DNA from 3 places in the Paenibacillus rhizoplanae genome. Region 3 is predicted to be linked to each of the others. Evidence: predicted binding sites of a transcription regulator. Region 3 holds the regulator's gene; each other region holds the start of a gene.
The links. Region 3 encodes LexA, which represses DNA repair genes until DNA is damaged. Its sites were predicted from a motif close to CGAACATATGTTCG; they were not measured.
Positions count from the first base shown of each region.

Region 1: ACFSX3_RS19360 (ImmA/IrrE family metallo-endopeptidase) is a predicted target of LexA. The motif match lies at 6,142-6,155, and genes of this name have one in related genera.
Region 2: addB (helicase-exonuclease AddAB subunit AddB) is a predicted target of LexA. The motif match lies at 8,248-8,261, and genes of this name have one in related genera.

Region 1 is NZ_JBHUKY010000033.1:110,815-121,349, reverse strand. Features, by position in the region: gene ACFSX3_RS19405 (MMPL family transporter) at 1-898, shown strand, start outside; gene ACFSX3_RS19400 (ketopantoate reductase family protein) at 988-1,884, shown strand; gene ACFSX3_RS19395 (hypothetical protein) at 2,135-2,617, opposite strand; gene ACFSX3_RS19390 (hypothetical protein) at 2,754-2,879, opposite strand; gene ACFSX3_RS19385 (hypothetical protein) at 3,088-3,534, shown strand; gene ACFSX3_RS19380 (DUF6199 family natural product biosynthesis protein) at 3,798-4,001, opposite strand; gene ACFSX3_RS19375 (hypothetical protein) at 4,099-4,395, shown strand; gene ACFSX3_RS19370 (undecaprenyl-diphosphate phosphatase) at 4,531-5,334, shown strand; gene ACFSX3_RS19365 (hypothetical protein) at 5,345-5,509, opposite strand; gene ACFSX3_RS19360 (ImmA/IrrE family metallo-endopeptidase) at 5,579-6,121, opposite strand; gene ACFSX3_RS19355 (YjfB family protein) at 6,265-6,441, opposite strand; gene ACFSX3_RS19350 (YjcZ family sporulation protein) at 6,609-6,764, shown strand; gene ACFSX3_RS19345 (hypothetical protein) at 6,813-7,001, opposite strand; gene ACFSX3_RS19340 (NucA/NucB deoxyribonuclease domain-containing protein) at 7,088-7,528, opposite strand; gene ACFSX3_RS19335 (glycosyl hydrolase) at 7,691-9,166, shown strand; gene ACFSX3_RS19330 (PH domain-containing protein) at 9,183-9,674, opposite strand; gene ACFSX3_RS19325 (hypothetical protein) at 9,877-10,479, shown strand.
Region 2 is NZ_JBHUKY010000033.1:286,369-296,903, forward strand. Features, by position in the region: gene ACFSX3_RS20175 (exonuclease SbcCD subunit D) at 1-51, opposite strand, end outside; gene ACFSX3_RS20180 (UvrD-helicase domain-containing protein) at 475-4,590, opposite strand; gene addB (helicase-exonuclease AddAB subunit AddB) at 4,587-8,147, opposite strand; gene ACFSX3_RS20190 (alginate lyase family protein) at 8,517-10,499, opposite strand; gene ACFSX3_RS20195 (cupin domain-containing protein) at 10,496-10,535, opposite strand, start outside.
Region 3 is NZ_JBHUKY010000054.1:201,814-212,348, forward strand. Features, by position in the region: gene ACFSX3_RS24515 (TIGR01457 family HAD-type hydrolase) at 1-522, opposite strand, end outside; gene rnz (ribonuclease Z) at 815-1,765, opposite strand; gene metH (methionine synthase) at 1,977-5,354, opposite strand; gene ACFSX3_RS24530 (FixH family protein) at 5,524-5,952, opposite strand; gene ACFSX3_RS24535 (HAD family hydrolase) at 6,280-7,065, opposite strand; gene ACFSX3_RS24540 (hypothetical protein) at 7,101-7,628, opposite strand; gene ACFSX3_RS24545 (DUF896 domain-containing protein) at 7,676-7,885, opposite strand; gene ACFSX3_RS24550 (LysM peptidoglycan-binding domain-containing protein) at 7,995-8,411, opposite strand; gene lexA (transcriptional repressor LexA) at 8,609-9,235, shown strand; gene ACFSX3_RS24560 (L,D-transpeptidase) at 9,425-9,763, shown strand; gene ACFSX3_RS24565 (hypothetical protein) at 9,861-10,082, opposite strand; gene ACFSX3_RS24570 (hypothetical protein) at 10,194-10,415, opposite strand; gene ACFSX3_RS24575 (DUF4359 domain-containing protein) at 10,509-10,535, opposite strand, start outside.

The DNA.
Region 1 (10,535 bases), on a different contig from region 3:
CAAGGTCACTTCGGAAATGATGAATAATGTTGCAGTTGATCTCCAGAAGCATGAGAATGTTGCGCTGGTGACGCTAGCAGGCATGAATAAGACGGAAGACATGGCGATTATAAGTCTCATTCCCAAGACAGGGCCCTCTGACAAAGCGACCAAAAGCCTTGTACGTGATCTGCGTGATACAGATTCGAACATTGCGAAGAAGTATAATTTGATGATCGGCGTAACCGGGATTACAGCAATCAACATTGATATGTCAGCTAAACTGGCTCAGGTGTTTCCGCTCTACATAGGGATCATCGTCATCTTCTCGCTGATTATTCTGCTTCTTGTGTTTCGGTCGATTATCGTTCCAATTAAGGCAACCATCGGCTTCCTTCTCAGTATACTTGCTACATTCGGAATCTCTACGGCGGTATTCCAATGGGGATGGCTGCATTCTCTCTTAGGCTTTGACACCGGTGGTCCGTTGGTCAGCATTATACCCATCATTGTCACTGGTATTCTTTACGGACTGGCTATGGATTATCAGGTCTTCCTTGTCAGTTCCATGCGTGAGGCCTATGTTCATGGTCATAAGGGAAGGGACAGCGTCGTTCATGGGTACGGGCAGGCCAGCCGCGTTGTCGTAGCAGCAGGCGTGATTATGGTATTCGTCTTCGCCGGCTTCGCTCAAAGCGGGAGTATCAATATCAAACAAATCGGTTTTACGCTAGCTTTAGGCATTCTCATCGACGCTTTTGTCGTACGTATGACGCTCGTCCCTGCTGTCATGGCGATCTTCGGCGATAAAGCATGGCAGTTGCCGAAATGGTTAGACCGCATACTGCCAAACCTAGATGTGGAAGGCGAAAAGCTGATCGCCGAGTTGAGAGCTAAGGAAAACGTTGACGATATGTAAAAAAATGCTTCAGGATACTGATAAATGAAATTGCGCTTCTTGCATGATGGCGTCTCAGTTTAGTCGAAGAAAGAAGGTATTTTGAAGATATGACAACCAGCAAACCAAGACTGTTGGTTTTCGGGGCCGGCGTTATCGGCAGCCTATATGCTTTGCGATTTTTCCAGTCAGGAATGGACGTTACCCTGCTGGCGCGCGGAAACAGACTTACGGAACTGCAAAAGAACGGGTTGCGCTTCAGTAGCAAAGGAACGGTACAACATGAGCGGGTAAGGGTGATCGAGAAACTGGAAGATCATGATATCTATGATTTTATCTTTGTGCCTGTACGCTATGACCAAGCTGAGTCCGCGCTGGAGGTTATTCGAAACAATCAGAGTAAAACTGTCGTAACGCTGACAAACACGGTAGGTTATGACTCATGGCTTGCCATTGTGGGGGATCGTTTGCTCCCCGGTTTTCCGGGTGCCGGCGGCGATATGAAGGACGGCATCCTGAATGCTAAGTTTGGTTCCAAGAGCGTACAAGGAACCGTCTTCGGAGAAATCAACGGCGAGAAAACAGACCGGATCATGAGGCTTGCACAATTACTAGAGGCAGCCCACCTTCCCTACGAAATTGCCGATAATATTCAGGCGTTCCATGTTTCGCATGCAACTACAGTCATTTCGATGAAGCACTTTTATACAGCGGACGGGCTCGTCGATTTAAGGACGGCTAAAAGCAGACGTGTGCTTCGAGGCGTTGCCATGGACATGAAGCGTAATGGTCGAATGGTGGAGCAGGCCGGCATTTCCCTCACTCCAGCCAAAATGAAGATCATCGGCAAACTGCCGGCATGGCTTATTGCCTTGATGTTTCGAATCATGCTCAACATCCGTTTTACAAGAGATGTACTTCTGGGAAACCACGCGCTAGCCGCAAGGCCCGAAGTTATGATGATGGACAGCGCATTTCGTGCTTATATGGCTAGTGCTCAGTATTAGCATTTTCCGGGGCAGCCGCGAAATGGAAGGCGCGGCCTGTTCCAGCAGGTAACTAACGCCCGGAGGTATCCTTTTTCCTTTGTTAGAATACGGTCATTATATCCGGCAACTTCCGGACAGGCAATTCCGCCAGCGAGCTAAAGTATCCAAATGAACAAAGCTACAGAACAAACCCCAGGATGATCTCCTGGGGTTAATTTCTAAGAATATTTACTCCTCAATGCAGTGTGAACACTCATACACTGTGAATTTAATTCTTTTCTTTATTTAAGGACAAGTCAAATGATGCAGTAATATGGTTTAATCGGGAATCAGAAGGTACCGCCGTTATCTCGACCGTTAAGCTTAGCAGATCGGGCAGAGCATCATTGCTAACTTTCTCTATGCCTGTCAGGTAATAATGCTTATCGCCTAAACTTACTAATCCCCCGCCAGATGTATTTGAATCTGTTATATCTTTCCCATTATTATAGAATTTGCAGATTATATTATAATCCTTGATAATAGCAATTCCATTTACCTCGTAACCAACCTTAATTTCATTTTCAGCATAATTGGCATTTCGTAAGGCAAAAGTTACGCCTTCCACTATCTTCGTTTGAACTTCAATATTTGGTTCAGGCATAGATGCTTCTTCAGGATTGTTTGTCCACCCGAAATAACGTATAGCCAGAAATCCTACAAAGAGCATACCTACAACCAGAACAAGTAAGCTTATTCTTTTATGTTTCATTATATCTCCTCTAAAAAATAAGATTAGAACATACAAAAAAACTCGTATGTTCTAATCTTAGCATAAATTATAAACTAAAAGAGAAGATAATGAAGGCTTGATGGGGGCATCGTGGAAGGATATACACCAAAATTAATTAAGATATCCAGCGCCCGGTTCGTTCGTCTTTAGTAAATGTTCCGGAGTAATTTTCACCACTAATTAAGTGAAAACGTAAAGGATTAACTGTTTCTAAAATAGAGCGAATCTCAATTGGTTTCATGCAAAGGCAACTCCTTCACAAGTCTTACTTATACAATACCAACCTGACCTTTTTTTCAAACCGATTGTCAGTGATAATGATGTGAATTTAGTGAACTTTTCTTAATTGTATTTAAGTTTCAAAATGCGATATACTGAATTCGCAAAAGTAACAGAGTGTAATAGCTAACTGAGAAAATTAAACGGACTATTTGTTAGGAGAGTTCTTTATGAAAAAAATAATAACGCTCGTTCAAGCTTTTAAAGATTTAGAGGAACGGATTAATGATTTTATTAATGATGATTCATGCATTGAATATGTAGAAGGGTCGGAAGAAGTGGTAGCGGGTGGAGCCTACGCATGGTCAAAATTAAAACCAGTAGCTATTAGTAGACAAGAGCATATTGATGCTGATTACATGGAATTAGCAGAAAAGGTACGCACAGTACTGAAAAAGGATGATAGCCTAAATATTGAGAAGTTTGAGCACAGTTACGAATTGGTTTTGAATTACATACGCCAAGATACCTTGTTGTGGGTTCCTGGTATAAAGAGTGTCCTTAATGAAATCAAATATGAACTAGACATTCAACAGTTTTATTTTGTAGACCAAGAGGATTCGTTAATTTCAGGAAGATCTCATGGGTTAAATGAGTCATTGTTATTTGGAATATAGTATAGAGAACTCTGTGCTATTCTCAAAAGCCCGTCAACCTTAATTGGTTGACGGGCTTTTACCAGTTAACAGTGGGAATGGGGAATTGTGAACATGATTAGTTGAGAAATTTAATTAAGCACCTTAGGATGATTTCTTATGTCTTTAAAAGGGCCTTTTATAAGCCGTTCTCAAACACTTGCAAATAATAAACCCGTCTGGCATTAAGCCCGGCGGGTTTATTTTATAGCGTTCGCAAATGCTCAATAATTGTTGCTATCCCCCTAACCAAACATCGAAGGCAAAAAGAACAAGAAAAAGATAATAAGAACGATCACACTGGTGATTCTGCTCATTATGAGGTAGGCTTCACTGGGGCCGGAGTCGCCTTTTACCATCCAGCCGTAACGCATATGCCAGCCCATGGCCGGGAAGAAGATATTCAGGATCGCAAGCAGTATGAAAAGAACAGCGAAAATAACAACCATTTTTACCAGCTCCTTTATCCATTTACGAAAGCCCATTGCATGAAGTTGCACATTTATGGAAGTAGATAGTATGATTTTGTCAGTGAGGAGGTCTTCCATGAAGGCGATATTCAAAAAACTAAGCTTCTGGCTACCCGTGCTGTCTTTGCTGGTCTGTCTCTATAATCTGTCAGGAGAAGACGACAAGAACTTATTGCTGTTCCTGACCAGTCCATTGCTCCTAATCTTTAACCCTGAACTAACAACACTGCATTATTCTATGGAGAATGAGCAAACATTCCAGTACATTCTGTATGGGATTCATTTTGTCTCCTGGTTAGCCTTCGGCCTGATCATAGAGTGGGGGTTATCATGGTTATCACGTAAATCACAAGAACGTCCCCCAAACCACTAACTATAGAGATTCCAGCCCCACGTGACACTTATGTCACATCAACATCCATATTGTTAGCTCATTCGATGGGGAATTTCCTTCCCGCCTCTTATACTGGAAATATATTGATTCACTTCCGAAAGGGGCTATTCACCAGTGACAGAAGCTATCAAAGCAATTATATTAGGGATTATTGAAGGGTTGACTGAATTCTTGCCGGTCTCGTCTACCGGGCACCTTATCCTGGCAGGGGATTTGCTGGAGTTCGAGGGGGAGGCTGCGGTTACCTTCAAAATCGTAATCCAGCTGGGTGCGGTAATGGCCGTATTGCTGCTGTATTGGAAAAGGTATGTGAACATCGGGATAAATATGCTGAAGCTGGATTTCTCCAAGAGCAAGGGACTGAATGCCATCCATATGATCCTGGCTATGGTTCCGGCACTGGTGGTGTATCTGCTCTTCAAAGACACGATCAAGAGCCAACTATTCGGCCCTAAGCCGGTCCTCATTGGTCTGATCGCCGGTGGCCTATTGATGATCTTCGCTGCACGCAGCAGGCGATCCGTAACGTCAGAGACGGTAGACGGTCTTAATTATACCCAAGCCTTCGGCATCGGGCTGTTCCAGTGTCTGGCGCTGTGGCCCGGGTTCTCAAGATCCGGTTCGACGATCTCAGGCGGTCTGCTGCTGGGGACCAGCCAGAAAGCCGCTGCGGACTTCACCTTCCTGATCTCCGTGCCGGTGATGTTCGGAGCAAGCCTCCTGGACCTCTATGACAGCAGGGATCTACTCAGTTCAGATACGCTGACCCTGATGCTGATCGGGTTCGTGACGTCCTTCCTCGTAGCCATGATTGCAGTAGTAACATTCATCAAGCTGATTAAGCGGCTGCGCCTGGAATGGTTCGCGCTGTACCGGTTCGTGTTAGCGGGGCTGTTCTATGTAATTGTTATACTGTAGAATCCTGCTCTCAGCCGTATTCCTTAGGCTCTTGGAGCAGGATGGAGAAGGTCTGGGTTACGTGGTCCACTTCAATCGTCTCGATACCCACAAAATCCGGAATTTCAGGATGAACGGCATCCACGCTGTATTCAGGATGAGTCAGCAATAATTGAATGACTTTCAGGGCTTCCACGTTGATCTTGCTCCCCTTTACAGTAGAATCTCTTGTTCTGATCTATAGTCTGTATTATCCCCGCAGCGCTTAGCGAATATGTCTGTGGATTATATTTCTGTCTTCGTTACGTTCCATAACAGCCATTAATTGCCCCTGGAAAATACGCCGCTGGATCTGGTCGATCCGCTGGAGCGCGAGGGGGATTGGCACCTGAAATGCTACAGCCAGCTCGGCAATGGCATCTTCACGGAGTTCGGGCAGCGTATTGGCGGAGATCATGACATAGGGCATGGAGGCATACAGAATGAACCGGTCGGATTCATCTCTCTGCGCCTGCGTGAACACTCCGGGCATAAGCGTGGACTTGCCGGCATGCCGCAGCAGATGACACAGCTCGTGTAGGAATTCCAGCCGCTGCAGCTCGGGAGGGAGACGGTTGTCTATGAACATGCTGTACATTCCGGCTGTAGCCTCAATCGCCTTGCTGCGGACATCGAGATAGTGTACCCAGATATTGAGCCGCTTCGCTATGTAATCAATGGAAATGTCGGACGGCTTGCTGACACCAATACGCTGGTATAGATCCTCTGTCCATTTCTCCAATGCGGTCATCTGATAATAGCCTTGCATAATCAATCACCTCATATATAAGATCGTATGTTCGTGTTATTGGCCAAAAGAAAAGCCCGTAAGGGCTAAGCAGCAGTTCAGCGCGCACTCTTCACCGGCTGAAATATGGAACGGGTGTTCCTATGTATGTAAGCATAAAGGAATTACGCCCGAATATCAAGTGTTTTTCCCAAGGTGGGGTGCGTGGCCTGACTCAGCATCTGAACCATATCCTGGGCACTGCTCTGCGCCTGCTCTTTGGCAAGGCTCATCACCTGCAGCCCTGCGGCCTGCTGTAAGGATGACTGGCTCATCACTACGGATAGTGCAGCAATATCCATCCGGTATTCCTCCCTCCATTTGTTTTGAAGCATGCTTCATACTTTATATCGACCCCTAGACGCCTGTCCGTTAGGTGAATGGTATATCTTTGCCGATTGGCCCATGCAACAGAGCGGATTTCCACATATTCTGTGCTGTATTCAATATTCAAGAGGAGGAATTAATTATGGGAGCAGAGTATGGTTGCGGTTGTGGAAATAACGTAGGTGGAGTGAATCAGGGACCTCCAATCCTTCCGGTAGCAAGCCCTTGGACTTCGACAGGTGCAATTCTGGTACTGTTCATTCTGCTGGTTATCATCACAAAAGCCTGTTTGTTCTAGAAACAGCCTATAGCTAGTGTAGCCCTGTCCGGCCTGTGCCGGATAGGGCTATTTCTTTTTCTTCTTATGAGCACGGACCGTTGGCCCGATCTGGCGTTTGATTCTGCCTGTAGCTGAATCGGTTTCAATGATATAGAGCTCCTTGATTGTTCCTGCAAGCGCGAACCATTCCTGTAAGGCTTCAGCTTCGGACATTGGGCCGTACAGCCGTTTGCCCCGATAACAGATATAGAACACTTCCGGCTCTCCATCTAAGTTATATTATCCCATTTCATTCTACGCTTTATCGCAGTGAAATTGAACAACATCCCCCACATGCCGGCTTATTTGAAAATAAACTCCACACGCGTACCGTCTGCGAACGCCTCCAGCTGATTGCCGACCCAGCTTCCCGCTCCGCGGTTATCACTGGGTGTTATGTACTCAATATGTGCCCCGGCTCCGCCTTCTGCACACATGGCCATGGGCCATTCGTCCCGGTCATAGCCTTTCTTGGTGGGGACTCCCTTCAGAGACGCCTTGCGGTTCTCCTCCGCTTCCTTGCGGTTGATGGTGCAGACGGCTGACTCTCCCTTGCGGATGGCCTTCTGGATGTGCTTTGCGGTCTCCGGGTAGCGGTCTGCCGGGAACTTCAGCTTCACGACCTCTGAAGTATGACCAGAAGGGGTCTGCGGCAGCCATTGCCCGTTCTCCTCCAGCAGGTAGGCGGACAGACTGATCAGGGCAATAATAATGAGACTGATGATGGACTTTTTGGCTTTCATATCTGCTCCTTTGTAAGTGGGTATGGGTATAATGCCTGTGCCCAGAATAGTATAGCGTAAGAATACCGGATTGTGACAGTCCGAATTCTGTGCATTTGCCGTGCTGAAGTTCCACGATTCGTCATAATATGTACAAACACAAGGAAAAGGATGGTGGAAAATGTGGAACAGCGTAACCTCAGGGACCTGCTGGATTCGGCCTCACGGCTGATTGGTGATGTGCAGTGGCAAGCGGCTTTTCGCAAAATACAGATGTCTCCCGCTGACGCGGAGCTGGGGGCGCCCGCACGGAAGCTGCTGGAGACGCTGTACTGGCTGCAGGGCCAGGGAATGATCAGCGGTCAGCATGATTACCTGGAGAGCCCGGATGATATCAACAACAAGCTGAAGAATACGGCTGGAAGCTATGCCGGACTACACGGTTATGAGATGGGGCCGATCGGCAATCAGACGGAGAAGCTCATCAGCAGTCAGCGGCAGGGAGTAACGGACAGTGCGATCCGCTGGCACAAGGCCGGGGGCATCGTAGCGATGACCTATCATGCTAACCTGCCGGGAACGGCTCCGGCTTGGACGAATGTCTCCATGAGCCTCAGCGAAGCTAATTTCAGCAAGTACATCACACCGGGAACGCCAGAGTATACGGCAATGATTGCCGAGCTGGATAAGGTAGCTGTTTTCCTGAAAAAGCTCAATGACGCCGGTGTCCCCGTACTCTGGAGACCGTACCATGAGATGAACGGCGGCTGGTTCTGGTGGGGGCAGAAGTCCGCCTTCGTGACCCTCTGGGAGATCATGTTCGAGCGGTACACCGTCTATCATAAGCTGCACAATCTGCTGTGGGTATGGAGTCCGAATGCCAAGAACCAGTGGAGTCAGGAGCCGGCGAAGTATTATCCGGGCAGCGGCCGAGTGGATGTGCTGGCGGCGGATATTTTCGAGGGGGATTACAAGGGGGGCCATCATGATACGCTCTGGGACCTGGGGCGCGGCAAGCTGATCGCCATCGGCGAGAACGGGGAGCTTCCTCCGCCAGCTGTGCTGGCAGGCACGCAGAACAAATGGAGCTACCAGATGACCTGGGGCAAGATGCTGTACGAGCGCAATAAGGATGCAGTGATTCAGGCTTTTATGAGGAATAGTGCCGTATTCTCCAGAGATGATTATGCGGCCAAGGCTGCAGCGTATGCTTCTTCAGGAGGGGTACTCCCCAAGCCGGGCCTCTATGGACAGTACTATAACAATATTACGCTTAGCGGTACGCCTGCCCTCACCCGGACAGATGCCAATATTAACTTCGCCTGGAGGCAGGCGGCGCCTGATCCGGCTGTTCACGCAGATCTGTTCTCCGTACGCTGGAGCGGCAAAATAAGTGCTGCCTACAGCGAGACCTACACCATCTATTCGTATTCAGATGACGGAATCCGGGTATGGATCGACGGGAAGCTGATTATTGACAGCTGGATCAAGCAGAGCGGGCAGGAGCGGCAAGGCACAGTGAGTCTGATTGCCGGGAAGCTGCATGAGCTGAAGGTGGAGTACTATGAGAACCAGGGGGATGCGCGGGCGGTACTGATGTGGGAGAGCCCCAGCCAGGCCAAAGGCGTAATTCCGGCAGGAGCCCTATTTCTTCCCTAACAAGTGCAACGAAGCGTCAGATCTGCTCGCGGTAGCTGATGTTGTTGGCGATTTTCTCGTCACGCACGGCTTGGCGCAGGATATCCTTGACAGACTGAACCTTACGGATTCTATAGAAGGGGAGCTGTGGAGATGAAGCATCATCCGACAAAATGATCAGCGTCCCGATGCCCAGCATACGCTGCAACACCGACTGGGTGACGGAGAAATCATTGACCCGCAGCAGCTCGATTTCTTCGACATCCTTGCCGATCAGTCCGCTCTTCACCATAATCCGCTGGGACGTAATCGTATACTTGGTGGTATTCAGCCCGATCAGCCCCTTGAGACGGTCGGAGATGCCGGCAGGCTTGCCCTGCCATAATTCTTTTTCGGGACCGGAGCTATGGCCAGCCGCCGGACGCCGTGCTGCTGCCGGAGAACCGGCCTCTTCTGTACCTGCCCCGCATTCCCCGCAGAATTTGGCACCTTGCTTGTATTCCGCACCACATGCTGTGCAATAAGTCATAAGTAGATCTTCCTCTCCTTGAACGGATAAATTCATTATAGTATAACAGGAATTGCCAGTCATCAACGGGTTCTTGACCGCCCTTTCCCCCTGTGAATACGCTTAACCGCTGACATATGTTTCATTACGCCGAATTTTACATTAATTTCATTTGCACTTAACAAAAATCGATATTATTCTGTTAAGTGGAGGGATATTAACTATGAGACAAGCTTTACTTGCAGGACTGCTAGTGGCCGTCATGATACTCAGTGCTTGCGGCAATAACAGTGCTGAACCGGCGTCCCCGGAAGAGGTACAGGAGACGGTGCAGAACTTTTACAATGAAATGTCGAAATTCGACGAAATGGGCAAATCCTCGCTAGAGAACTTCAACACCACGCTAACCTCTTATTCCACCGGACAAGCGACAGACAAAGAATTCCAGAAGGCTGTGGACAGCTTCCAGGATACCGCATCTCAGCTTGCAGAGCATGTGAGCGATATCAAGATTGCGGGTGGCCTGCCGGATACGATCCAGAAGCTGCTCAGAGATTCGGTGATCGCATTCCAGAGTGCCTATCAGATCAAGGAGAAGGCTTCCAAGAGCGCAGTATCGCCCGATGTGACCGCCGAGGAATTCGACGCGATGAATCAGCAGGCGGACGTAGCGATGCTCTACGGCATCTCCAAGCTGAATGAAGCCCGAGAAGCCGCCGGACTGATTGATCCGGAGCAAGCCGTGACAGGCACCGTGTCAGATGCAGGCACAGATGTCAAGCAGGAACCGGGTACTGGAAGCGCAGGGACTACGTCAGTGAAATAAGCAGTGACAAGACTTGCTATAGGCAAAAGGATTCAGATGAAGACGCTGTACAGCAT
Region 2 (10,535 bases), on a different contig from region 3:
TCCCTCCAGCGTCCGCCCCAGATGCCAGTCTCCCGTATGCAATATGCGCATTTCCGCCCTCTTTTCCCCGCCTGTCTGCGGCAATCATATATAAAAAGCACTTAAGATTTGAACTCAAAGCTCGGCCGTCACTGCGTTGAATCTTTGGACTTCCGACCGCTGTTGTTCCCTGATTGATTTCATTGATCTTGGCCAGTAATGCTGCACGAAATACAACCTTCCTGCGATAAGCACCTGTCTTATACTGGAATTGTTGCAATAAAAGCAGCATTCCCCCTGCTTAACGCCGATGTACGGAGCTATTCTTGTATTTCATACAGCAATCCGATCCAACACGCAGCAATGTCTACACCCAAGCTGTAATAAGTACAACATTTCGCATCATTCCAATGAACAGACCACAGCCATTTATTAGTCTAAAGGCCCGCTCAGCACCTTACATCCGCCGCAGCTACCGCAACCCTTCCCCGCCGCTCACAACCTCACCGCATGTCCGCCGTCGAAAAAGTACAGCCATATCTCGCTGACCGGCTCCCCCAGAATATCCAGCAGCGCCTTGCTGTACAGCTCCAGCTGGAAACGGTATTTGTCCGACAGCTGTGTAAGCCCGTCTCCGTGCGGAGGGATATGATCTGTTTTGTAATCAAGCAGAATCAGCCGCCCCTCTTCCCGGAACAGGCAGTCGATCACCCCTTGAATTAGGACCGTCTCCGCAAAATCACCGCCGCCCTGCTCATTCGCAAGTCCGGCAGCCGCTTCATCCAGATAGTCAAGCCCCCGGTAGGCTTCACCGGCTGGCATCGTGTAACTGAAGGGCTGCTCTCTGGTCTTCCAGGCAGAGTGGAGGAGTCTGTGGCCCAGCTCACTCCGGCAGAACTGCTCGACTTCCTCCAGCACCACCGCGTCCTTCTGCTCCCTGCTAAGGATAGCAAGCCCTACAAGACGCGCAAGCGTAGCTTCCAGCACAGACCGGTCTACCGGCTCATCCAGGAGAATATGCTGCATCACCGTATGGTAAGCCGTTCCGCGCTCGGCAGGAGTAAGTCCCCGCTTTTCCATGAATTTCGGCCGCTGGAGATGCAAGCTGTCCCTATATCCGCGTTCGTTCCGTTCGTCCGGTCCGCCCGGGAGCTTCCGCTCCTCCAGCTGGTCGTAAGACGGCTGCTCCTGCATCGACAATAACCCCTTGAGTTCAGTGACCGAGGTCTTAGCAGGGATGTTTGACGCTACCGCATACCGGTAAGTCCAGCCTAGTCTCTCCACAATTTGCGCTGCCGCCGGGGTCTCAGGTGTTGACACCGCCCTGCCCCTGCGGAGCGCCTCCAGAATCATCCGGCGTTGTTCATTCTTGTCCTGATCGCCGTCCCCGGCAAGAAATGCGCCCGGGCTAAGCTCAGCTGCACCAGTCACCGTAATGCTCCAGTTCGACTCATCCCCATGCAGAACCGTGGACACTGGTCCCTCACTGCCTGCCAGCTTACGCAGAATAGCAGCGGCAGGATGGCGGATCAGCGCCGGTCCCACCCAATCCAGATAGCTGCGGCCCCGGGCCAGCAGGTGATCTGCCAATAGCAGCTCCTCACGGCCCTGCATCGTTGCCCAGCCGGACACCGTGCGCGGCAGATCCCTGACCGTGCCGACCAGAATCATTTTGTCGCGCGGACGGGTGAGTCCGACATAGAGCACGCGCATCTCCTCGGCGAGCAGCTCCAGCCGCGAACGGCGGTTAATCGCCAGATAGGGCAGCGTCGGGTAGCTGACCCGGGTCTCCCGCTCCACAAAGCGCGGCCCGAAGCCAAGCTCCTTATGCATCAGGAACGGAGAGTGGAGGTCCTGCCGGTTGAACATTTTGGCCATGCCTGCCAGGAAGACAACAGGGAACTCCAGACCCTTGGACTTGTGGATCGTCATAATTCTGACGCCCCCGGCCTCCTCGCTGGCTCCTCCGGCAACCCCCAGGTCGCCGCCGTTCTCTCTCAGCCGTGAAATGAACACCAGGAAGCGGAACAACCCTCTGGCCGAGGTCTCGTTCTCGAATTGAACAGCCCGGTCATACAGCGCCTTCAGATTGTTCTGGCGCTGAAAGCCTCCGGGAAGCCCCCCGACCCATTCCAGATACCCGCTCTCACGGTAGATCCTCCAGATCAGCTCGCTTAAGCTTCCTTGCCGGGCCGCATTTCTCCAGTTCTCCAGCCTATCCAGGAAGGACTTAAGCTTACGTTGTAGCGTAAGCGGAATATCCTGCAGCGCCGCCGAAGCATCGGTTCCAACAGCCATATATTCCTGTACACTCTCATCTCCGGACGATGGCGTAAGCTCTGACGCGGCGGCTGTCTCTCCGGCTGTGTCACCGGTACCGGCATCCTGCCCCGCCAGCAGCGCGGCCTCCCGGAACAGGTCCGGCGGATTGTTCCGAAGTGCTTCCCCTGCTTCAGAGGCAGCAACCAGCGCATCATAGAACGTCCCTCTGCTGCACAACCGCACCTTCGCCAGCTCCTCCTCCCGGAGGTTCACCACCGGTGAGCGCAGCACTCCGGCCAGCGGGATGTCCTGGCGGGGATTATCGACAATCTGCAGCAGAGAGAGGGCAATCTCCACCTCTGTAGCCTGAAAATACCCCTTGTTCTGGTCCCCGTACGCCGGAATACCTTCTCCCCGCAGCTCCTCAATCATCAGCGGCGTCCATACCCGGGCCGAACGCAGCAGAATAACAATGTCGCCGTATACTACAGGACGCATGATCCGCAGTCCTTTATCATAGATCAGCAGCGGCTCACCGCCGGTCATTCCCGTCATCTGTGAGATGCGCCGGGCAATGGCCCGTGCTTCCAGCTGCGCAGTCTCACTCTCGGCAGCCTCCAGCTCCAGAAGAGGCAGCTCATCGCTCTCTGCCGCTTCTTCCGCCGGACCCGGGGCAGAGGCTCCCTTGTCGATCAGCAGCAGCTCCGGCGCAAAATAAGTATCCGGGCCTTTCTCTGCGGCTCCCGGAAAGTTCGCTCCGTACACCAGCTCTGCCCGCTCGTCATAACTAATTTCCGCGACATTGCTGTCCATGATCTGCCGGAAGACCATATTCACCGCATTCACCACTTCCAGCCTGCTGCGGAAATTGCGGGCCAGATCAATGACCAGGCCATCTTCCCGTTCCTCCTGTCCCGGCTCATTACTGAACCTGCGGTATTTATCCAGAAAAAGTCCCGGCTCCGCCAGGCGGAAGCGGTATATACTCTGCTTCATATCCCCGACCATGAAGCGGTTCCCGGGGGATTCCCGGGAGATCAGCCGGACAATCTCCTCCTGCACACTGTTAGTATCCTGATATTCATCCAGCAGCACTTCATCGAACTGGCTGCGGTACTCCATCGCCGCATCCGATGGCAGTGAATGCCCCGGCTGCGAGTCCGGATGGCGCAGAATCTGCAGGCAGTAATGCTCCAGATCACTGAAGTCCACCAGCCCCCGGCCCGCCTTCTCCAGCCGGTAGCGCTCGCCGAACGCGATTACGGTCTCCGCCAGCTCCTGCATCAGCGGAGCCGCCGTATGAAGTTCACCCAGGAAGGATTCTGCGGGACGGCCGAACAGGGACTTTTGCAGCTCCAATAGGCTCTTCTTCACCTGATCCCGGATTGCCTTCACGCTCTCCTGAAGCAACGGGTCAGTAGCATCCTTCTTGCAGGGCTTCAGCTTCCCGAAGGAAATCTCCATGAAGATATCATACAATCCGGCCCAGGGCTGAGAGTCCACCGCGTCCAGCAGGCTCTGCGCCATCTCCAGATCAGCAGTAAGATTCTCCGCGTAAGGCGCCGGACCGCCGGGCTGAAGCGCAATGTCACGCCCCTGCTCCAGCTGGCTGATCGCCCCCTTCAGCGTCAGCTGGGCTTCGGCAAGAATGCTCTGCACCCAAGGCGTATGGCTCAGAGCCTCAGCATCCGGCAGCGCAAAGTCGGCTGCGGTATCCCTCAGCCACTGCGCAGGCCAGGGATGACTGCGCGCAAAATCATGCAGCCGCTGGATCAGCGAATGCACCGCATCATCACTCCGTTCACCGCTGAACCAGTCTGCGAGCTGCACGAACAAGGTATCTTCCCCATCCTCGGCAACCTCGCCGTATTTCTCCTCGAGCAGCTCTTCCAGCAGCTCCTGGCGCATCATCTCAGCCTCATGCTCATTCAGGATACGGAAGCCAGGATCGATCGGAATCATCTGATAATACCGGCGGATTACTTCAAGGCAAAAGGAATGCAGCGTGGTAATGGAGGCTCTGCCCAAGAGGGCAAGCTGGCGGCGCAGATATTCGTTCCCGCCTTCACTGTCCTCCTCCAGCTTACGCTCCAGCGCTTCCCGGATACGCTGGCGCATCTCGGAGGCGGCAGCCTTGGTGAATGTTGCCACCAGCAGCCGGTCCACGCTGAAGCCCGCTTCCTCATTGCTGATTTTGCGGATAATCCGCTCGACGAGAACCGCCGTTTTGCCGGAACCGGCTGCCGCCGCCACGAGAATATCGCTGCCGCTCTCGGCAATGGCGCGCCACTGGTCATCACTCCACAGACTGCCTTCCGGCTTCGTTTCAGGTACAGGTCTTGTGCTCACAGCTTCTCTCCTCCTTTGCGGGACAGCAGATCCCAGATCACTTCTTTGCCGGGCTTACTTAGAATGTTATAACTATTGCCCTCCACCGCTTCATCGAACTGGCAGACGGGACGGAAGGAGCAGAAGGTACAGGCTGTTTCCTGCTGAATGCGGTAAGGCTGTATAGCCACATCCCCCTCCGTAATGCTGGTCCCGATCTCCGAGATCGTGCTGCGTACCGAGGACCGCAGCTGCCCCCATTGCTCTGGGGTAGCTACGGATGCGCTGCTGTAGAAGCTGCCGTCACTCTTCAGCGCTACCGGAACAATAGAAGAATACCCTTTGTCGAGTGTGGTATCCATCAGCGAGACCACCTCGCGGTCGGCGGTCAGCAGGCCCTTCATCTTGAAGCGCTTCATCAGCTCCTGCTCCGCCTGCTCCCGGTTCATTCCGTTGGCTGAGGTCAGGAGCGGATCATGAACGTGGAAATAGAGCGCCCCGGCAGGCAGTGCTTCCTGGCCGAGCCATTGCTCGGAATAGGTCAGCAGCACATCAAGGTAAGTTAACATCTGCAGCGACAATCCATAGTAGACCTCATGCAGCTTGAGATCCTTCTGGCTTGATTTGTAGTCGATAACCCGCAGCAGAATCCCCTGCTCCCCTTCAGCCATATCCACCCGGTCAATCCGGCCGACCACCTCCATAACACAGCCGTTGGGCAGTGTAATTCTCAGCGGAGGCAGCTCCATGCCCGGGCCAAAATCCAGCTCCAGCCCGACCGGCTCGAAGCTCCCGCGCCGCGAATGCTCCCCGAGGATGACCGAAGCGCGGCCGACAATATTCTTCAGCTTGCGCGAGATATAGCCGTAGCGCTTGCTGCTCATCAGAATCTCTCCCTGTAACAGCGGAGACAGCTTGTCCACGGTCTTCCCCGCCTCCGTGCGGCATTCATCCGCAGTCATACTGCCCCAGCTGCGGCCTTGCTCCTGCAGCCGCTTTGCCATTTCACTGAGGGCCGCATGGAAGAGCTGCCCGATATCCGGGGCCTGGAGCTTGTAGAGCTGGCGCTCCTTCAGCCTCAGACCATAGGAAGCGAAATGGGAGAAGGAGCAGGCGACAAACCGCTCCATCCGGGACACGCTGCCGCGCAGCGTGGAGCCGCCATACAGCCGCAGACTGGTCTCCTTCTTCAGCCGGATGCCTTCATTGCGGTAGAACAGCGAGCCGAGCAGCCGCTCCAGCTTCAGCTTCATGGACAGATCCGCATGGCGGTATTCCGCTGCCTGTTCATCCGCAGACTTGTCTGCGCCCTGCTCCGCCGCAAACCAGTTATAGACCTCCCACCACATGCCGGGTATCTCTGCCCCTTGACGCCACTGGCGGAGCTGAAGCAACAGCATGCGGAGCGTCTGCTCAGGATGGCCGATGAAGTCCATATGGACAGCATCGTCATCATTGCCGCTCTGCGGGAAGCCGGAGACGAATTGTTCATCCAACATATGCGGGAACATTCCCTGCAGCTGGCGGATGACCTCCGAAGGCAGCAGCGCCTTCCCCTCATCGTCAGCTATAGCATAGCTGATCCACAGCTTCCTGCTGGCCGTCGTAAGCGCATTATAGATCAGGAAGCGTTCATCCAGCAGCTTCCGGGAGGAGCCCGGCGCAAGCTCCATACCGGACTTCTCCAGCAGGAGGCGTTCCCCTTCGGAAAGAATGCCGTCTTCCTTGAACTGCGCCGGAACCACTCCTTCGTTGAAACCGAGCAGGAAGGCGTACTTCACCCCCGACACCCGGGTACGGTCCATCGTACCTACCAGCACCTGGTCAAGTGCGGGCGGGACGAGCCCCATCTTAAGCTCCGCCAGCCCGGTCTCCAGCACCCCGGCGAACAGGCTGAATTCTATCCGTTCCTTGCCCATCATCTCGGCAATCTGGTCCAGCAGACCCAGAACAGCGCCCCAGAGCTGGCTATGCTCCCGGGCGGCTTCCGGACGTCCCTGCTTCAGAGACTCCGCTCCCATCCCTTCAAGTTTGCGTGCCGCTTCCGTATCCTCCAGCAGCAGATATACCGCCTTGCACAGTTCCAGGCCACTGCGGCTGGCTTTGATTCTCTGCTCAAATGCCTGCAGCGGTTCCGCAACCGCCTTCCGGCAGGCCTCCATTCTTGCCAGCATTGCTTCATCTACAGCTTCACTGCCCTCCAGCGAGAGGCGCGGAATGCCCTTCCAGGAGCGCCCATTCGTCCAGCGGGAGCCGTGAATGCCGCAGGCCAGCACGTAATTCTCCAGCTCATCCATATGGGCGCGGGTAATGCTTCTGTCCAGCGGCAGCAGCAGCTCGGTCTTCACGCAGCGGAACACATCTTCATAACGCCAGCGGCGGCGGACGACATCCAGGGCGGAGCGGATGAATTCCACCAGCGGATGATGCAGCTCACTGAGCTTCTGGTCCAGGAAGAACGGAACGCCGAAGTCCTGAAATAACGGGGCAATCAGCGGCTCATAATCGGCCATATTGCGCATGAATACCGCCATTTCCCCATATTTGGCTCCCGATTCTCTGGCCAGGGCCTGCATCTCGCGCAGCACGCCCTCCACCTCGGTGCGGCGTGAAGCCGCAGCCCGGATGCTGATGGCTTCCTTCACCTGTTCAGCCGGCCCTGCCCAGGAATGCCGGCGCTGTAATCCGCGCTCCAGATGCGCTAGTACGGGAGCGTCCTTGAACCTTGGCAGGACGGGCGGAGCCAGCAGCTCATCCCACACGCTAAGCCCCATCTCCTCTGCTAATCCCCGCAGCTTAATGTAAGTAACCGCCGCCGGATGGAACAGCTCCAGCTCATGCGGGGCAAGGCCCGGCGGATAGATCCGGTCCAGTGTGAGCGCAATGGTCATTTTGTCCGCGTACTGCATCAGCTCACGCAAGACGATGAATTCCTGGTTGCTGAAGCCGTGGAACCCATCCACCCAGATCTCGGCGCCGCGGATATAGGCAGAGTCCGCGATATGCTCAGCCAGTTCGGCCAGCCTGTCCTCTTCATCTATATAGAGCTGTGACATCTCCTGGTCCAGCTCGCTGAAGACGAGATGCAGATCATCCAGCTTCCCGGCCAGAATAGGGCTGCCCAGCGTGGCATCCCGCATTCTGCCGATCTGCTCCTCCAGGTCTCCGGCTCCAAGACAGCAGCGCTTAAGCTCCGTGTGCAGACTGCTGAGCCGCTCCACAAATCCCGGCCGGTCCGAGGAAGCGCCGAACAGCTTCAGCTCCTCCTTGCGCTTGCTGATAATCTTGTAGATCAGCATTTTCTTGCCTTCTTCACTGATAGGCAGACTCGCGCTGCCGCCGGTCTCCTGCTTCACTCGGTAAGCAAGACGCGAGAAGCTGAGCGTCTGGGCGCGCAGACTTCCCTTCACGCCGCCCGCCGCCAGTAGTCCCCGTTCTGCTCCGAACGATCCCTGCTCAGGAACAAGTATAATGATCGGGGGCCCCAGCGGCTCTGCCTTCAGCCTGGAGGATACCCGCTCCCATATTGTAGTCGTCTTGCCGCTGCCCGAGCGGCCGATAATGAAGTTAACCGTCATTTCAGCAGACTCCTTCCGTTGAACCCTGGCACCCTATGCGACACCAGAATCTATGAAACTTCTCGTCTCAATAGTATAGCATACCTCCAACACACGCTCCAGAACGTACGTTTGCCATTGTTTGCAAATACACCAAGTGGAAACAGCTGTGCCGTCCTTTTAAAGGACGGTACCGTTTCGGCGAGAAATAGAAGGATAATGTATAGTGTGAAACATATACATTATATTTAAATAAAAGACTCTCCCGGAGCCGTGGAAACGGCGGACGGAAAAGTCTGAATAAACTCATGTGAATTACAACTAAACAGCTAATAGGTTAGGCATTAGATGTTTTAGTTGTACAAAATGCAATAAAGCACAAGACCCTTATTACTTCCGCTCCGTCCAGCCCAGGGTGTCCGGGCCGATTACAATTGTGCCGATCGCATCTCCGTATATATAGGACAGCTCGACCCGCCGCCGCTCCGCATCCACCACGCAGGTGCTCACGTGCAGCGGACCGCTGCCGTCTGCCGCATCGCCGGGCAGGCACAGCGTCAGAATTCCAGCCTTTCCGGCCCAAGCCGCCCGGCCCTCTACTACCGGAATCTCCGATTTGGAGCCGTAGACCTCAGATACCCAGCCCTGCTCCTTACTCACCGTGAACTGTTCATCCTTCAGGCCGCTGGTCATCCAGCTCATATTCAGCTTCACTGTAGAGCCGGGATAGACCACGGTTGCTGTAGTCCGTGCGGCTCTGGCTGCAACTTCGGGTTCTCCGGCTTCGCTCACGGCCTCTCCAGCCTCTCCGGCTTCGGAAGACAGCTCCAGCACCGCCTCCGGGTGCAGATGGAACCGCTGCTCCAGCTCATGCGCTCCATCCCCCTCCAGCCAGTCGGCAATCAGCAGCAGCGGCACCTCCACGCCCAGCAGCACCCAGCGCCGGTGCAGCACCGGACCGGGGAGACGGGTATAGCCGTCATGCGCGGCATCAACGAAGTGGTAACGGCTGTTGCTCTCCCAGCGGAAGGTGCAGGCCTTAGCCACAGGCTCGCCCCATTGCTGGGTGTAGATATAAGGCGTCTGATCCAACCCGTCTACGGTAATGGTGTTGTGCGCGCGGGTACTTTTGAAATAACGGCGCCATTCCCCTTCCTCGTAGGTGTACCTCCCGGTATCGGTGAAGAGCAATTGCCCGTTCCACATCCACTCCAGATTCAGCGCATCGGCATGACCGTGCGCTCCGCCCATCTCTGCGGCATCGAAGAACAGATACTGCTGCGGGTCCCGCATCACATAATACCCGGTCTGCACAAAAGCCACGCTGGTCGCCGAAGGCGCAGACTCCGCCTGAAGCTGCACACACCGCTCATACGCCTCGGCTCCCAGCAGCCAGAGGCATTCTGCATTGCCCGTGCCGCGTCCAACCAGCGCATCATCCTTCAGAATAGCCCCCAGCAGCGTCAGCCGCTGCCGGCCGCTGCTGATCCAGTCGGAATCGCCGATCCCGGTGGACTGGTGATCCGGGCGGACCAGCGCTTCGGTGAACGCGGCCATCTTGCGTAGCTGCCCGCCGTACCAGGCGGAGAACGGGTGGCCGGATAACGCGCCCAGCAGATAAGGCGTCCCGAACATCTCAATGGCCGCATCATGGTAATGGGTGGTCAGCTCAATCTGAATCCCTTCCGGCCCCACCTGATGAAGCAGACACAGCTCCAGGCGCTCCCCGGCCAGCTGCCGCCAATACGGGGCGCGCGGATGCTCGTGATGGAAGACAGCAATCATGTAGAGGCCCTGCATATGCATAATCGCATGATTGATCTCCGTGCTGCCGAGGTAGCGGGTCAGAAATTCGGCATGCTCCGCAAGCCCCTCCAGCAACTCGTTGCGGAACCCCTCGCCCAACAGCAGACTGTCCTCCATATATTTATAAGCAGAGATCCAGGACTGCACACGCAGGCCGGTCTCCAGCAGACGCCATGGACCTAGCTTCTGGAAAAAGACCGCTTCCTCATACGACGGGATCACAGGAACCGGATTCTGCTCGCGCCAGCTGCGGAAATGCTGCATAAAGGCCGTAACGTATTCCGGCTTGCCGTTCATCAGATAGGCCTTGCCCAGATCCAGCATATGCCAGTGGCGGTTGATGCCCCAGGTGAATTCGGGGTCGTTCGTAGGATTATGCAGCCAGTCCGCCACCGGCTTGCCCAGCGGAATCCAGCGGCTCAGATCACCGGTATAAGGAATAATGAATTCATTGTTCACGGCATGATCGGCAATCTGGACCGAGTTCTGCGCCTCGATGGGGAAATGACGAACATAATAAGCGGCAGCGCTGCGCAGCTCAGATACATTCAGATAATAATCCTTCATTCCTGCTTCTCCAGGAAGTCCTCACGGAACGGATTG
Region 3 (10,535 bases):
CACACCGCTGGCTGCTTCAATAGCTGCACCAATCGTACCTGCACCGGGCATCACTCCGTCATCGGAGGGAAGCATCAGGTCGGGATTGGTCAGGACGAATCTGGCCCCTTCACGAATCCAGCGCGAGGCGCGGGCCAGGGCTTCATATGTAAAAGAACGGTCGATCCCCTGCACGACATACTGCGGATGCTCGGTGACCAGAGTTAACCCTGCCTCTGTGCAGGCTTCCACCAGCCCCTCTTCTCCAAGTATCGCCACGGATGCTCCTGGAGATTCTCCAGCAATATAACGGGCGGCAGCCAGCGACGAGGTGCAGACCTCTTCCGGCTTTGCTTCAATGCCCATTGCGCGTAAGTGTCCAGCTACACTGGCTGGTGTCCGTGAAGAGTTGTTCGTCACAAACAGGAACGGGATACCGGCTGTCCGCAGCGCTTCTATCAGCTGCTGCGCCCCGGGGATCATTCTTCCGCCATGATACAAGGTGCCATCCAGATCAATTAACAAGCCTCCGATATTGTTCATAACTCCTCCTGTAGACTAGAACTAAGTGGTTCATCTTATTTATTATTAATTATATGAACTATATTTCAGAGCAGCGGGAGCTTCTCCGGGAAGCGCGCTGCGAATGGATTTATTGCCCGCCTGTTGCGATTTTTAACCGCTTTGTTTCGGCATTTTCTCTACTGCTTCGTACCCTTAATCCTTAGCTTTTACTTTAAATTTAACGTTCTTCGTCGAACGCTAGCGAACTCCTGCATCCCCCGGCTGTTTTTGGCACAGCCCTGTCATTTCCTGCGCTTTCCCGGAAAATAATTCATTCCCCAGGGTCATTTCCCGGGGTTCTCCGGTAGACCGGGAAGGTGCAGAATTCCTCTGCCAGCAGTGTATTCGGGAAGATCTCCTGCGCTTCCTTCAGCAGCGGAGCGAGCTCCTCCTGCGAAGTATAACGCGAGCTGAAGTGGGTCAGCAGCAGCTCAGCCCCGCCTGCATCCCTTGCCAGTTCCGCGGCTTGCCGTGCTGTACTGTGATGATATTGATGGGCCATTTCCGCCAGTTCATGGGCAAATGTCGCCTCATGAATAATGAGATCAGCATCCTGCGCCAGCGGCAGTGAACCCGCACAAGGCCTGGTATCTCCCAGAATAACTACGATACGTCCGCGCTTGGGAGCATGGATCACCTCGGCCGCCCGGATTAGCACGCCTTCATCGGTAGTGATGTCCTCGCCTTTTTTTAACCGGCCATACAGCGGTCCCGGCTTCAGTCCATAGCTCTTGAGAAGTTCTGTATTCAGGTTACCCGGACTGTCCTTCTCCGTGACCCGGTAGCCATAGCTGTCAATCCGGTGCTCCAACAGCCCCGCTTCCACCTTGAAGGTCTCATCCTCAAAAATCAGCCCGCCGCTGTGCTCCACAATCTCCAGCTTATAAGGAATGCGGGACTGGCTGACAGACAGCGATATGTCCAGATATGCCTTGAGCCCGGGAGGTCCGTACACCGTAAGCGGTGAAGTCCCGCCCTGGTAGCCCCTGCTGGAGATGAGTCCGGGCAGGCCAAACAGATGATCACCGTGCAGATGGGTGATAAACAGCTTCTCCAGCTTGCCCAGCCGCAGCGGCGAACGCAGAACCTGATGCTGTGTTCCTTCCCCGCAGTCGAACATCCAGAAGGTGCGCCGTTCTTCAAGCAGCCGGAGCGCAACCGAAGTCACATTGCGCTGCAGCGTCGGCACCCCGGCATTCGTTCCCAAAAAATAGATTTCCATCATGCCCCTCCTCTCTCGCTTCTAAGGTCTTGATTACTTTTTGTGATCTTGCCCGTTCTTATGACAAGAATTCTACTCTGTTTTGGCTGCAAAAGCATCTTTTACAGCGCCTCGAAGGTAATTCTTATACTCCAACAAAAAACCTCCCGGTAACGGGAGGTTCCGAAAAGTCAGGGCAAAGCCCCTTCTGGACGGTGAGCATGCGGAAGGCTTAGAGCTTCTCCACATTGAAGTATTGCGCTTCCGGGTGGGCAAAGACCATCGCGGAGACCGAAGCCTCCGGCTCCATCATGAAGCCCTCGGTAAGCTGCACGCCGATATCCTCGGGCTTCAGGAGCTTGAATAACGGCCCCTGATCCTCCAGATCCGGGCAGGCCGGGTAGCCGAAGGATACCCGGATACCCTGGTAACGTGCGCCGTGTCTTTGCTTCATCGTCATATCTGCCGGGTCCGGGAACCCCCAGGTATCGCGCATCATATGATGGACACGTTCAGCCAACCCTTCCGCGACCTCAAGAGCGACAGCCTGCAGAGCATGGGAACGGAGATAATCTCCCTTATCCTTAAGTACAGTCGATAATTCACGGACGCCATGGCCCGCAGTAACCACCAGGAAGCCTACATAGTCCATGACCCCGCTCTCCACTGGCTTCAGGAAGTCAGCAAGACAGAGATACGGCTCCACATTCTGGCGCGGGAAGGTGAAGGTATGCAGCACCTTTGCCTGATCCTGCGGATCATAGATCAGAATGTCATTGCCGCGTGACTGGGCCGGGAAGAACTGGTACATCGCATGCGGCACGATCGTGCCCTCGAGCATCGCCTGATGCAGAATATCGTCCACGGTCTCTTTCAATTCTACGGTACGCGGATCCCGCGCTGCCAGTTGCGCCTCTACAGAACCGCGCAGACCAAGATGATGGCCGAGCAACATCTGCATATTCACATAAGGAATCACATGTCCCAGCGGATAACCCCGCAGGACATGACGCTCCACATCGGGTGGGATGAACACTGGGGCATCCCCCGAGATCTTGGAGCGGACTGCCCGCGTAAGCTCGGGAAGGGGCGCTTGCGGAGCGACAGCTACGGCAGCCTCAGCCTCCTCGCGGACCTCCTCCTCAATCTTCACCCGCTCCAGCGGGTTCATCAGCCGGTTGGCAATATCCAGACCATCCATGGCATCCTTGGCATATAAGACGAGCCCGTCATATTCCGGACGGATTCGGGTCTTGGTGAATTTGCGGGTCAATGCCGCACCACCCACCATAATCGGCACATCAATACCGGCGGCGCGCAGATCCTGCGCAGTCAGCACCATCTGCTGGGCCGACTTTACCAACAGACCGGATAAGCCGATGGCGTCAGCTTTTTCCTTGCGGAAGGCTTCAATAATATTCTCTGGCGGAACCTTGATCCCCAGATTGACGATCTCATAACCGTTGTTGGAGAGAATAATCTCGACCAGGTTTTTGCCGATATCATGCACATCACCCTTGACAGTTGCAAGCATAATTCTCCCTTTAACAGAGGTCTCATCCTTCTGCATGAACTGTTCCAGATGATTCACAGAGGCCTTCATAACCTCCGCGCTCTGCAGCACCTCGGCCACAATTAATTCATTGTTATTGAACAGCCGCCCGACCTCAGACATCCCCGCCATCAGCGGACCATTAATGATCTCCAGCGGAGCCGATGTCTTCAGCGCTTCATCCAGATCCGGGATCAGACCCTCCTTAGTGCCTTCTACCACATAGGAAGCAAGGCGCTCCTCCAAGGAGAGATTGGAGATTTTCTCCTTCTTCTCTATCTTCTTGCCGCGAAAAGCCGCCACAAACGCAGACAAGGTATCGTCATTTGTATTATAGATCAGCTCTTCAGCGAGCTTCCGCTCTTCTTCAGAGATCGATGCATACCGCTCCACCTTCTCCGTGTTCACAATGGCATAATCCAGCCCCGCCTTGGTGCACTCGTACAGGAATACCGAGTTCAGAACCTCGCGGCCGGCTTCCGGCAGACCGAAGGAGACATTGCTGATGCCGAGAATGGTGTGAACAGCGGGCATAGCCTCCTTGATCAGACGAATACCGTCAATCGTCTCCTTGGCGGAGCCGATATACTGCTCATCCCCGGTTCCTACAGGGAACACAAGGGTATCGAAGATCAGATCCTCGGGAGCCAGACCATATTTGTTGACCAGCAAATCGTAGGAACGTCTGGCCACCTCCAGCTTGTCTTTAGCCAAGATGGCCTGGCCGGTCTCATCGATGGTACCTACTACAATCGCTGCCCCGTATTTATGAATCAGTGGCGTGACAAGCTCGAACTTCTCTTCACCATCTTCAAGGTTAATGGAGTTAATGATCGCTTTGCCCTGACAATACTGCAAGGCCAAATCAATAACCTTCGGGTCCGTCGTATCGATCATTAACGGCACCTTGACCTTCTTCACGACCAGCTCCAGGAACCGCATAATGTCTTCCGTCTCATCCCGGTCCGGGTCCTGGACGCAGACATCAATAACCTGTGCGCCACTCTTCACCTGGGCACGGGCAATCTCCGAAGCTTCCTCATATTTTCCCTCAACGATTAGACGTTTGAACTTCCGGGAACCAAGAACATTGGTCCGTTCACCGACCATGTATGGACGGTTCTCACTCTCCACGTACACCGGCTCGATCCCCGACAAGGCCGGGGGATGCTGGCCATCAAGCTTGCGCGGCGGGTAGGCCGCCATAACTTCAGCCATCGCACGTATATGATCCGGTGTGGTTCCGCAGCAGCCGCCGGCAATGTTCAGCCAGCCCTTCTCGGCGAAGCCGCCCAGCTTACGGGCCAGGGAATCCGGGGACTCATGATAATTCCCGTTCTCATCCGGCAGACCCGCATTCGGGTAGCAGCTGACGGCTGCAGAAGAGATCGCGGACAGCGAGCGGATGTGATCACGCATGAACTCCGGTCCTGTAGCACAGTTCAATCCGATGGACACTGGCTTCAGATGCTCCAGTGAAATATAGAAGGCTTCGATATTCTGTCCAGCCAGCGTGGTTCCCATAGGTTCAATGGTCCCCGAGATCATCACCGGCAGCGTAATTCCGCTCTTCTCGAAGGCGTTACGGATACCAATGCTTCCAGCCTTCACGTTCAGAGTATCCTGGGATGTCTCCAGCAGCAGCGCGTCCACCTTGCCGTCGATCAGGGCAACCGCCTGTTCTTCATAGCTGTCTACAAGGTCCTTGAACGTGACTCCTCCGGTGACAGAGAGCGTTTTCGTGGTCGGTCCCATAGCTCCAACTACATAACGCGGGCGCTGCGGTGTATCATATTTATCTGCGGCATTACGTGCAAGTCTGGCGGCCGCAAGGTTAATCTCCCGGGCACGATCCTGTATATCATATTCGGCAAGCACCACTGAAGTGGCACCGAAGGTGTTCGTCTCAATCAGATCCGCACCGGCCTCCAGGTATTTCTCATGAATATCCTGTATAACCTCCGGCCGGGTCAGCACCAGCATTTCATTACAGCCATCCAGGTCATCCCCGCCGAAATCCTCGCCGGTGAGCGGCACCTGTTGAATCATGGTACCCATAGCTCCATCCAGTATCAATATGCGCTGCTGCAAGCTCTCAGCAAGTGTGTATTTGGCCACTTTCCATCCCCCCAGTGAAACATTAGAGTAATTTTAGCAGAATAAAGGGATTTCGGAAAGCCTTCCTTTCCACCCTGCTTTATTTGTATTTCCATTGATTTCAATTCTATTACGGCGCTACCACAAGTTTCTTACTCGGCATGGAATGCTGCGTCCGGGCAGTCACATGTGAAGTGACACTGAATTCGCCCGCCTCTTCAAAGGTGTGCTCCCCGACATAAGCCCCTTCTCCAGCACTTTCACCCTTGATTTCAACCTTCTGGGTCTTATCCGCTGCCTCGTTGACCTCAAACATTACTTCTCTAGCATCATCTACCGGTTCACCGTCCTGTGTCACCACAGCCTTGAAGCTAACTGCCGTACCTGCGTTTACTTGCTCCGGGGTCCAGCTCAGCTCCACCTTAATCGGTGACATGGAGGAGTTAGCCGCAGCATGCATCTGCATCTGCATCTCATCTTCCTTATTCCCCGAGCATCCGGCAAGCGTCATCCCCATCACTATGCATATAAGTCCCCTGCGTATCCTTGGCTTCATCATCTGAAGTCCTCCCGGTTCATAGGTAGATTCTTCTTCATCCATGGAACATATCAATTCTATATTACAATGAAAGTCAGATCGCTACTCTTCTTATTATACACATTTTATTCAATTTGCCTTAAAGAAGCTGCATGATTCACTCCTTAACATGAGAATAGTCATATCCTTGATTGTGAGCACTAGGGTGGACGCTCCGCGAACGGACCGTTGTTTAAGCGGGGTGCGAAAATACTTTTTAAATAAAAAAACAAAGAGCAACAATTCTCCAGTGACGGGAGGACCGTTGCTCTTTGACCTTTTACAATTTTAAAAACACAGATGTTTCAATTATAAGGAGTCTACCAGCGGCAGAAGCTCTGAAAGATGGCTGATCTGGTAATCCGGCGTAATCTCCGGGTCGGAGGCTTTCGCATTACGGTTGATCCAGACCGTGGTCAGTCCGGCAGACAAGCCACCAAGAATATCCGTAGTAAGCTTATCGCCAACCATTACACCTTGCTCCGGAGCAATATCCAGCAGGCCGAGCGCATGCTCGAAGATTCCTTTGTCCGGCTTGCCTTTGCCGAAACTTCCCGAAATCACAATATGGTCAAAATACGGAGTAAGCTCCGGTACACCATCCAGCTTCTCCTGCTGAAGTGCCGGGCAGCCGTTCGTCAGCAGCAGCAGCTTCACCTTACCACGCAGCTCGTCCAGCACCTGAAGGGTCTCTTCATAGATATAGGGACGGCTGCGGCGCTCAGCGGCGAACTTGTCGGCCAGCCGGGCAGCCAGCGCTTCATCCTCAACTCCGAGCGAGGCCAGGCCACGGCGCCAGGATTCGGTACGGTAGACGGGGGCAAGCTGTTCCAGTTGACGGAATTCCGGCTGTTCACCGGCAGTGAAGTTAGCCCACAGCGCTTCATAAGGATTAATACCGATCAGCTTCGTGAATGGATACGTCTCATAGGATTCATAGAGTGCACGGGCTTCCCTGCGCACAGCAGCTTCCAGCTCCTGCGGATCAACGGAATCTCCGGCAGCCTCAGAAGCGCAGCGGAAGGCTTCTTCCACGCTACGGTCATCCCACAGCAGTGTGTCGTCAAGGTCAAATAGTACGGCGGTAATCGGCATTTGTTCTCCCACTCCCTATATCCTGATCTGTCTTCCTATTCGTGCACGACTTCAATGTTGTTGTTCTTGGCGAATTGCTCCAGACGTTCACCCATTGCAGCGGTGTCATAACGGTTAATCAGCTTGGAGAAAATCCACTGCTTGCGCTTGCCCTTATACTTAATAGTAACTACACTGCGCGATAAGGTGATCTTCTCAATATCCGCCGCAGGCAGGAAGCGTTCGCGGTTATATTTAATAGTAGAAATACGCGCACGTTCAACCTTAAGGAACGGACGGCGGAAGAACAGCAGCGCAGCGAGCAGGAAATACAGCACTACACCCAGCCAGTTGGCCAGAATCCCGCTTCCTTTTGCTTCGTCAATCGAGCCGACCACCCAGAACATGATGCCAAGCAGCATCAATACAACGGGGAATATAATATTCCGGCCTTTGAAAATATCGATGCTTTTTGCGGTAGCCTTAGTGCTGGAAGCATAAATGGAATCCTTCCCCTGCTTCTTTCTTTGCTGGTTAATTTGCTTTGTGTTGCGTTGAACCATTCTTTCCCAAGAACGGGCCATGTGAGTTCCCCCTAGTCATCCTGTATTATCTATGAAAAGGCAACAGGCTAATGCTTAAGTCCGTTATTGCCTTCTTCATGCTCCGGATTGTCCACAATTTCGATGGTATTAAGCTGGGCCCGAAAGTTGCTGCGGATATTCCCCAGGTAAATCTCACGGAGCTTGGCACGTTCGGCCAATTCCTCTTCATTCAGGCCGCCGTTCTTAGCTTTGCGTGCCAGTTCATTGATGCGTGCGACCAATTCGTCAATATTCAATACGTTTCCCTCCCTCTAAATTCATTTTAACTTTGCCATGAGAAAAAGAGCTTGTCAAGGTCTACCCCCTGAAAGCTCTTTGAGTCGATCATTAGTCTGCTTCATTCCTTCAGTATAAAGGTAAAATCAGAATATCTCCGGCCTTAATGACGCTGTTCTCCAAATGATTCGTCTTCATTATTCCTTCTATATATACGGCTGTCTTCATGTCCTCAGGCTTGTTACTTAACGCAAGGCTCCATAAGGTATCCCCTCGTTCGACTACGATCCGCTTATCTGGCTTCATGGAAGAGACCGAACCGGCAAAAACATTCCCCACCACAGTGAATCCCGAAATAACAAGCATCAGCACCAGAACCATCTTCATCAGGCTGACCTGACGGAATAACCATGAGAGCGCAGCGAGAGTATGAAGAATCGCATCCTTGATCTTGCTAACATAATTATGAGCAGTTGGATTACCGGGAGCGGACACCTTGATATCCTCATTATTATAGATGCTGTTGTATGTACTATACTTTAACATTATCATCATCCTCCAAACACATGTTCTTGCTTTCGAAAATAATATAACACGAACATGTGTTTCGATCAATAGTTTTTTCGGAACGTTTGTTCTCTTTATTTTCACTCTCTTATTTTCCTCATTTTAGAACTTATGTTTGTACGAACGGAAGTTCTATGTTATAATTTTCCCAAACATAGTATATGGGGTTGATTCCGATGTCAAAGATTTCTAGTCGTCAGCTGGCGATCCTGGAATTTATACGTAATGAAGTCCGCAGCAAGGGTTATCCTCCGTCCGTCCGCGAGATTGGCGAGGCTGTCGGCCTGGCCTCCAGCTCTACCGTGCATGGTCACTTGGACCGGCTTGAGAAGAAGGGCCTGATCCGGCGCGACCCTACGAAACCGCGTGCCATTGAGTTACTCGGGCAGGAAGATTCAGAGAATGTGCATCAATTCGTCCAGACCGTCACCCGCATCCCGGTAGTGGGTAAGGTTACAGCTGGTGTTCCTATTACAGCTACAGAGAATATTGAGGATTACTTCCCATTGCCTGCTCATTATGTAGGCGATAACAAGGTATTTATGCTATCTGTCCTTGGTGACAGTATGGTGGATGCCGGAATTATGAACGGGGATTATGTCATCGTGCGCCAGCAGCAGACTGCCGACAACGGCGATATTGTTGTAGCGATGACCGAAGAAGATGAAGCAACTGTTAAGACCTTCTACAAGGAACGGGATCATATCAGGCTGCAGCCGGAGAATCCGGCGTACGAGCCTCTTCGCCTTAACCGCGTTACGATTTTGGGACGGGTCATCGGATTATTCCGCGATATCCACTAATCTACTCCCCGCTTCAGAACAGGCTGCTCCGCACCATGCGAAGCAGCCTGTTTTCTGTTTATTTCACTTAGCGTAGTGGCAAAAAAGCCGTATGCAAACATTTGTTCGCATACGGCTTTTTTGCCACTTTTTCTGTGAACCGCTGTACGGCTCCGCACATATCCTGATATTAAAGGAGTGCTGATCTGTATGCCCAATTATCGAATTATCGTCGATCTGTCACAGCGTATGCTGTACCTGCTGGATAATGACGTTGTCACCAGAGGCTTCCCTGTCGGCATCGGCAAAATGTTAACCGTCTCGCCAGTAGGCGAGTACACCATCATTAACAAGCAGCCCAATCCGGGCGGCCCGTTCGGTGCCTTTTGGATGGGTCTGTCCAAGCCGCATTACGGCATCCACGGAACCAACGACCCGTCCTCCATCGGCCACATGGTCTCTCACGGCTGTATCCGTATGTATAACGCAGATGTTCTGGCTCTGGCCGCCACCGTACCTATCGGCACGCGTGTTACGATTAGAGAATAGACCGCAGCTGCAACCTGCTGCTCCCGGATCTCACGACAAAAACACCCCCGAAGGGGTGTCTTGTTCGCATCATCTCAGCCACCAGGGCGGATACAGATTACAGCAGCACACTCCGTAACAAGCGAATGGCAGCTGTATTCAGGCGAATGGCTTCACGGATGGAGGCTCTGGCCGCCAATAGCTCTCTTCTGGCCCGCGAACCTCTAGGCACACTGCGCAGATTCTCATTGATTTCTTCAAGCCGCTCCAGCAGGATCGCTCTCTGGGTAAGCAGCACATTAATGGCTCTGCGGATTCTGTTGCGTTCTCTTTGGGTCATCTTAACACCTCTTTTACACTTGGATAGTATAAGAGATGCTGAATATACCGTAGAAGATTGTGTGATTCGGCAGTAATGTTAGGAGCAGCGGTTAGCGGGCAGCGAATCTGCTCACTTCTTGTTCAATCGTACCCGGAATTCAAATTCATCGCGTCTATAAGTCATTCCGGCCAGCACTATGTACTCCGGTGTCCATTTCTGTACAGGTCCGGCATAATCAGCAATCACATGCGGTTTGCCATCAACCAGCTGAACGACGTAGACCTGTACCTGTGCCAGTGCGGCAGCGAATAGATCAGCATCACTGGACAGTACTTTATAAGCCGTATTCAACTTCGTTCCTCCTTGTTCCACAACCATGATATAAAGATTCCGCCAACAATCTATTTAATTATACCGGGTTATGGAACAATATGTAAACCAAATTTACAGCTTGATAAAAAGGATTTTGAA